Salinivibrio kushneri: one gene and its partner. The protein of the gene in region 1 interacts with the protein of each later gene in a pairwise test. Links are inferred from orthologs where the notes say so. Each region holds a gene or a part of one and is shown on either strand. Other genes may lie near its edges. The genes, in order: uvrA and uvrB.

The links.
Region 2: the proteins of uvrA (region 1) and uvrB interact in binary tests that used the Escherichia coli proteins (3 or more experiments, as listed by UniProt). The link is inferred for Salinivibrio kushneri from one-to-one orthologs.

Annotation. Positions count from the first base shown.
Region 1 is NZ_CP114588.1:282,515-286,264, forward strand. Bases 280-3,702 are described here. They hold uvrA (excinuclease ABC subunit UvrA), read right to left. Parts: upstream 3,306-3,702; coding sequence 480-3,305; downstream 280-479. Other genes in these bases: N8M53_RS01445 (Wzy polymerase domain-containing protein), read right to left, coding at 280-480; galU (UTP--glucose-1-phosphate uridylyltransferase GalU), read right to left, coding at 3,443-3,702. Outside these bases: more of N8M53_RS01445, read right to left, coding at 1-279; more of galU, read right to left, coding at 3,703-3,750. UniProt on the Escherichia coli protein: The UvrABC repair system catalyzes the recognition and processing of DNA lesions. UvrA is an ATPase and a DNA-binding protein. A damage recognition complex composed of 2 UvrA and 2 UvrB subunits scans DNA for abnormalities.
Region 2 is NZ_CP114588.1:1,886,444-1,889,746, forward strand. What follows is about bases 90-3,065. They hold uvrB (excinuclease ABC subunit UvrB), read right to left. Parts: upstream 2,604-3,065; coding sequence 576-2,603; downstream 90-575. Other genes in these bases: luxO (quorum-sensing sigma-54 dependent transcriptional regulator LuxO), read right to left, coding at 90-267. Also shown: more of luxO, read right to left, coding at 1-89. UniProt on the Escherichia coli protein: The UvrABC repair system catalyzes the recognition and processing of DNA lesions. A damage recognition complex composed of 2 UvrA and 2 UvrB subunits scans DNA for abnormalities.

The DNA of each region.
Region 1 (3,750 bases):
CATGAAAGGCCCCATGCCCGGTGGTGATTGATTACCCAACACCGACAGCACCGCTAGCCAAGAGGCGAGCAAAAATACCCCGAGTAGCTTTTGCCGCTGCGAATGGTTAAACACAAACTGCTGAAGGCTGGAGAAGAAACCGAGGCTAAGTATCAAGGCGGCCATGGCATAACCGCTATTGAGTGCCTCAGCGTGCGGATAGAAATAGGGAACAATCGCCAGGCCTGTTGCCAAACCGAGCATCCAGGTCAGTCGGCTTGCACGCCAGGTATGTTGACGCACGATTTCCAGGCAGGCAAACCCTAAGGTAAACGCCAAGGTCAGTAGTGATAAGGCTGCCGCAGGGTGGCGTATGCCCACCAGCGGGAGAGATACCGAGTAGAGTGGTAAGCAGATTAACCACAAGGCCGCTAACGCTAGCAGAAATGGGGTTGTTAGCGGCTTTCGTATCACACGACTCTGCGGCAGCGCTGAGGTCATTATCGCTCCAACATAGGTTTCAGGAAGTGAGCCGTGTGGCTACCCACCACATTGACGATGTCTTCTGGCGTGCCTTGGGCGATGATCTCACCGCCGCCGTTACCGCCTTCTGGCCCTAAGTCGATGATCCAATCCGCGGTTTTTATCACATCCAGATTATGCTCGATTACCACGATAGTGTTGCCCTGTTCGCGCAAGCGATGTAAGACATTCAGCAGTTGTTGAATATCATGGAAATGAAGCCCCGTGGTTGGTTCATCGAGGATGTAGAGCGTTTTACCGGTATCGCGCTTAGACAGCTCACGGGCCAGTTTTACACGCTGCGCTTCGCCGCCTGACAAGGTGGTGGCGGCTTGGCCAAGGCGAATATAGCTCAAGCCGACATCCATCAATGTTTGCAGTTTACGCTTGATAGCGGGCACGGCGTCAAAAAACGCACGCGCGTCTTCGACAGTCATCTCCAGCACTTCATCGATGGTTTTACCTTTATAGCGCACTTCGAGTGTTTCACGGTTATAACGCTTCCCTTTACACACATCACAAGGCACATACACATCGGGTAAAAAGTGCATTTCCACTTTGATCACGCCATCACCTTGGCAGGCTTCGCAGCGTCCACCGCGCACGTTAAAGCTAAAACGGCCGACTTTATACCCGCGTGCTCGCGCCTCTTGGGTACCGGCGAAAAGCTCACGGATCGGGGTAAAGATCCCCGTATAAGTGGCGGGGTTTGAGCGTGGGGTACGGCCAATAGGACTTTGGTCAATATCGATCACCTTGTCGAAATGTCCCAACCCATCAATCGACTCGTAAGGCGCTGGATCAGCGGTGGTCGCGCCGTTTAATTGCTGGTGGGCAACTTTAAAGAAGGTGTCGTTGATAAGCGTTGATTTGCCTGAGCCCGACACGCCCGTCACGCAGGTCAGTAGCCCGACAGGCAGGTGGAGATCAACGTTTTTCAGGTTGTTGCCCGTCGCCCCCTTTAGAGTCAGCATTTTGCTCGGGTCGCGCTCAATGCGTTGTGCAGGCACCTCAATCGCTTGTTTACCACTTAGATACTGACCTGTCAGTGACGATTCACTGGCGAGTATGTCCTTTAAACTGCCTTCGGCAACAATTTGTCCACCATGTGCGCCGGCCCCCGGGCCAATATCAATGATGTAGTCGGCCGCACGTATGGCATCTTCATCATGTTCGACCACCATCACGGTGTTTCCTAAATCGCGCAGGTGCTCCAAGGTGTCAAGCAAACGGGCATTGTCACGCTGGTGCAGGCCAATAGAAGGCTCATCCAGGACGTACATCACGCCGACCAAGCCCGCGCCAATTTGGCTGGCTAGTCGAATACGCTGTGCTTCACCACCAGAGAGGGTATCGGCACTGCGCGATAAATTCAGGTAGTTAAGCCCCACATTGACCAAAAACCGCAGCCGGTCGTGGATCTCTTTCATCACCTTTTCGGCAATTTTGGCGCGCTGTCCGGTTAAGGTCAGTTGTTCAAAGAAATCCAGCGCCTGTTGAATGCTCAGCTCACAAACCTCGGGTAGATTGTGGCCGTCGATAAACACATGACGGGCTTCTTGGCGTAAGCGTGAGCCACCGCAGCTGGCACAGGGTTTAGTGGCGATGTATTTGGCCAGTTCATCGCGTACGGCGTTGGATTCAGTGTCGCGATAGCGACGCTCCATATTGTTGAGGATCCCCTCAAACGGATGTTTGCGTACACGAATATCGCCCCGATCGTTGACGTATTTGAACTCGATCTCTTTTGGCCCTGACCCATACAAGAGGATATCCTGAATGGTGCCGGAGAGATCTTGCCATGGCACTTCCAAATCAAACCCGTAATGCTCAGACAGCGATCGCAGCATTTGGAAGTAATAAAAATTACGTCGATCCCAGCCTCGGATCGCGCCCCCCGCTAAGCTAACCGCTGGGTTTTGAATCACGCGTTTAGGGTCAAAATATTGTTGCACTCCCAAGCCGTCACAGGTGCCACAGGCGCCGGCTGGGTTATTGAACGAGAACAGGCGCGGCTCAAGCTCTTGCATGCTGTAACCGCAATGTGGGCAGGCAAAGTTGGCAGAAAAAATGATCTCTTCCCCTTCGCCGTCCATCCAACTGATCACCGCGCTGCCGCCGGTGAGTTCGAGCGCGGTTTCAAATGATTCGGCCAGACGCTGCTGTTGATCACTGCGCACTTTAAAGCGATCGACCACCACTTCAATGGTGTGCTTTTTTTGCAGTTCAAGTGTCGGCGGATCGGATAGATCGCACACTTCACCATTGATCCTTGCACGGATAAACCCTTGAGCGGCTAAATTCTCAAGCGTTTTAACATGCTCCCCTTTCCGATTTTTGATGATCGGTGCGAGCAACATCAGCTTGCTGCCCTCCGGCAGTGCAAGCACTTTATCGACCATCTGGCTGATGGTCTGAGCCGCTAAGGTCACATCATGAGTGGGACAACGTGGCTCGCCGACACGCGCATAAAGTAAGCGTAAGTAGTCGTACACTTCAGTGATGGTGCCGACCGTTGAGCGTGGATTGTGCGACGTGGACTTTTGCTCTATCGAGATGGCAGGCGACAGGCCCTCAATATGGTCAACATCCGGCTTTTCCATCAAGGAAAGAAACTGACGTGCGTACGCTGACAAGGATTCAACGTAACGGCGCTGGCCTTCAGCGTATAGGGTGTCGAAGGCCAGCGATGATTTTCCCGAGCCAGATAGGCCGGTAATCACGATCAGCTTGTCGCGAGGGATGGTGAGGTTGATATTTTTGAGGTTGTGCGTGCGCGCGCCTCTGACGTCGATATTGTCCATTATTATCCTACTACTCAGTCAGCTCACTGGTTGGTCGCCTAGTATGGCACAGACATGACCATGACCAAATAAAAAGGCTGTATATTTACACAGCCTTTACACGAAGGGGAAAAACACGCGATCCGACGCGGTTTACGTTATCGACGATTCTTCACCGTCGCTTCGTCTTTGTTGCTTCCGCCAAGGTAGTGGTGCTTGTAGCAGTGATTGGTGGCTTCAATAAAGCCTTCCACGCTGCCACAATCAAAGCGCTCGCCTTTAAATTTGTACGCCAGTACACAGCCTGATTGTGCCTGTTTGAGCAGTGCATCGGTGATCTGCACTTCGCCGTTTTTACCCGGCGGGGTGTTTTCCAGCAGATCAAAGATATCAGGCGTAAGAATATACCGACCAATGATGGCGAGGTTACTTGGCGCATTGCCCGGATCGGGTTTTTCCACCATGT
Region 2 (3,303 bases), 1.6 Mb from region 1 along the record:
AGCAGTCATGATAATCACAGGTAAGTTGGGCGCGACCGCTCGCACTTTGGCAAGCACATCGATGCCCGACATATCCGGCAGGCGTAAATCTAAGATCATCAGTGCTAACTGATCGCCTTCTTGCTCGAAAAAAGCCATCGCATCCTGCCCTGTCCCTACAATGGTGACATCCACATCTAAGGGGTTAAGGTAGGATTTATATAACGCCGCAACCGACGCAGTGTCTTCCACCATCAATATTCGTTTACTGGGTGATAGAGCTGGCATGTATCCTCCAAGAATCGCATCGCGGCGTGTAGCGTTAACTCACTCAGTTGCACGAGCGTATGCGAAATGCGTTGCATTATGCAATTTTGCAACCATTGTAGCTGGGCTGGTCCGTTAAAACCACACGTTTTGTCGATGTAATCACTATCTTTTATTTTTGGCACGCCAAATGCATCTATTCCAGTGACCCTCAGGGGTCACCTAGCCAACTGACGTTGTTTGTGAGTTTTCACTCACTGAAACACTGTAGCCAACCTGTCATTTAGGTTGGCTTTTTTTTTACCTTAAAGCGGTGATTTTTCACCCCATTAACTGTTAACAATAAATTGCTCACGCAGTGCTTGTAACTGATCGCGCAATTGTGCCGCGGTTTCAAACTCAAGGTTCTGGGCCGCCTCAAACATCTGACTTTCTAGTTTTTTGATTTCAGCATCAATTTGTTGTGGTGACTTCAACGCATAGTCCGCATCAGGCTCAGCAACGGCACGCAACGACTTGGCTGCTGGTTTTGCGGTTTTACCCCGTTTACCCGTGCCTATCTCCATCACGTCCATCACTTTCTTGTTCAATTTCTGTGGCGTGATGCCATGCGCCTCATTATGTGCAATTTGCTTCGCCCGGCGTCGCTCCGTTTCATCAATGGCGCGTTTCATCGACTTGGTGATCGAATCGCCATACAAAATCGCTTTACCGTGAAGGTTACGCGCTGCACGGCCAATGGTTTGAATCAATGAACGTTCAGAGCGCAAAAAGCCCTCTTTATCCGCATCCAAAATCGCAACCAAAGACACCTCCGGCATATCTAACCCTTCACGAAGTAAGTTAATCCCGACTAAGACATCAAACTCACCAAGACGGAGATCCCGAATAATTTCCATGCGTTCCACCGTATCAATATCGGAGTGAAGGTAACGCACTCGCACATCATGCTCTTGCATGTATTCGGTTAAGTCTTCGGCCATGCGCTTGGTCAAGGTCGTCACCAGCACGCGTTCGTCTCGCTCTCGACGCGCGCGCACTTCGGAGAGTAAATCATCAACTTGGGTCGCAACGGGACGCACTTCTATCTCCGGGTCGATAAGACCCGTCGGACGCACCACTTGATCAATGATATCCGACCCTGATTTCTCAGCCTCATAATTACCCGGTGTGGCAGAAACATACACGGTTTGTGGCGCGAGTGCTTCAAACTCATCAAATTTTAGCGGCCGGTTATCCAACGCTGAAGGCAACCGAAACCCGTAGTCCACCAAGGTCTCTTTACGCGAGCGATCGCCTTTGTACATGGCACCAATTTGCGACACAGTGACGTGTGACTCATCGATGATCAACAACCCATCAGCGGGTAAATAGTCAAACAAGGTTGGTGGTGGTTCGCCTTCTGCTCGACCACTCAAATAACGCGAGTAGTTTTCGATACCCGAGCAATAGCCCAACTCATTCATCATCTCAATATCAAACTGCGTTCGCTGTGTGATGCGCTGCTCTTCCAGCAGTTTGTTATGCTCCAGCAGTGTTTTTTTACGTGCCGATAGCTCCATTTTTATCTGCTCGACCGCTTCGAGAATACGCTCTCGTGGGGTGACATAGTGCGTTTTAGGATAGATGGTGCAACGGGGCATGTCTTTGACACTCACCTGCCCCGTTAAGGGATCAAACACGCTAATGGTTTCCACCTCGTCGTCAAACAGCTCCACCCGTATGGCATCTTTGTCCGATTCGGCCGGAAAGATATCGATGACTTCACCGCGAACGCGAAACGTTCCGCGCTCAAAGGCCATATCATTGCGGGTGTACTGTAATTCAGCGAGACGTTGCAAAATGGTACGCTGGTCGAGCAAGTCACCACGACGGATGTGAAGCATCATTTTTAAATATGAATCGGGGTCGCCCAAGCCATATATGGCAGAGACAGAGGCCACAATCACCACATCACGGCGTTCCATCAACGCCTTGGTCGCCGACAAGCGCATCTGCTCGACATGATCATTTATCGATGCATCTTTTTCTATGAAGGTATCCGTCGACGGAACATACGCCTCTGGTTGATAATAATCGTAGTAAGAAACGAAATACTCTACCGCGTTGTCAGGAAAAAACTCGCGCATTTCCCCATAGAGCTGAGCAGCCAAGGTTTTATTAGGTGCCAATATCATCGTCGGGCGATCGAGCTCAGCAATGACATTAGCCATTGTGAACGTTTTCCCCGACCCTGTTACCCCCAGCAACGTTTGATGGGCAAGGCCGGCCTCTAACCCTTCACACAGACGATGGATGGCCTCAGGCTGATCGCCTGATGGCTTAAAAGCAGAATGCAGCGTAAATGTTTTACTCATGAAACTATCCTGTTTGGGGCTGACCACGATGTCCAGCATGGGGCGCTAAAGCGAAACATCTATTGTCCTGACTCGCCCTACGGAGTCAACGATTGCGGTTAACTACTGACAAACCACCAATTGCGATCTTTTTCGTCTTGAGTGCTTGATCTCATGAGGGTGTCTAGGTAACCTATCGTTCCTCTTTTGGCATGCAGTCAATGCATCCAGCCTCTCTAAGCGAAGACAAAGCGCTAAGTAACTATAGTGCTATAAAGATAAAGCCTCTGAATCATGCGTTTTCGCGCACATTTCTACTGAACATTTTCCCTTATGACTGTTTTATCCCCGATACTCAAGGGTTGAACAAATAGCGACCTGTGCATAATCCACGATCGATTTTTTTTCAAACTTATTGCGTTAAAAAAAGCACACCCACTAAAAATCAACACCTTACAGCTATCTCCCTACCTACCATGGCTGCATCAAGCTTGTATAAAATCAGTCATATAGTTAGTTGATCAAGATCCACACACATGGTTATCCACAGAATCTGTGGGTAACCGCTGAGAGCCCTTTCAGAATCGGCTGTGTAAAAAGTCAAGACAAAACTAGCCTCTATGCTCAATCAATCGCCACTATGATGTTTTTATCATCGTCGCTGGCTAGCTTTTCAGCAGTCGATTGAAAAGACAGATTTTATTGCTTCTCATGAGTTGAC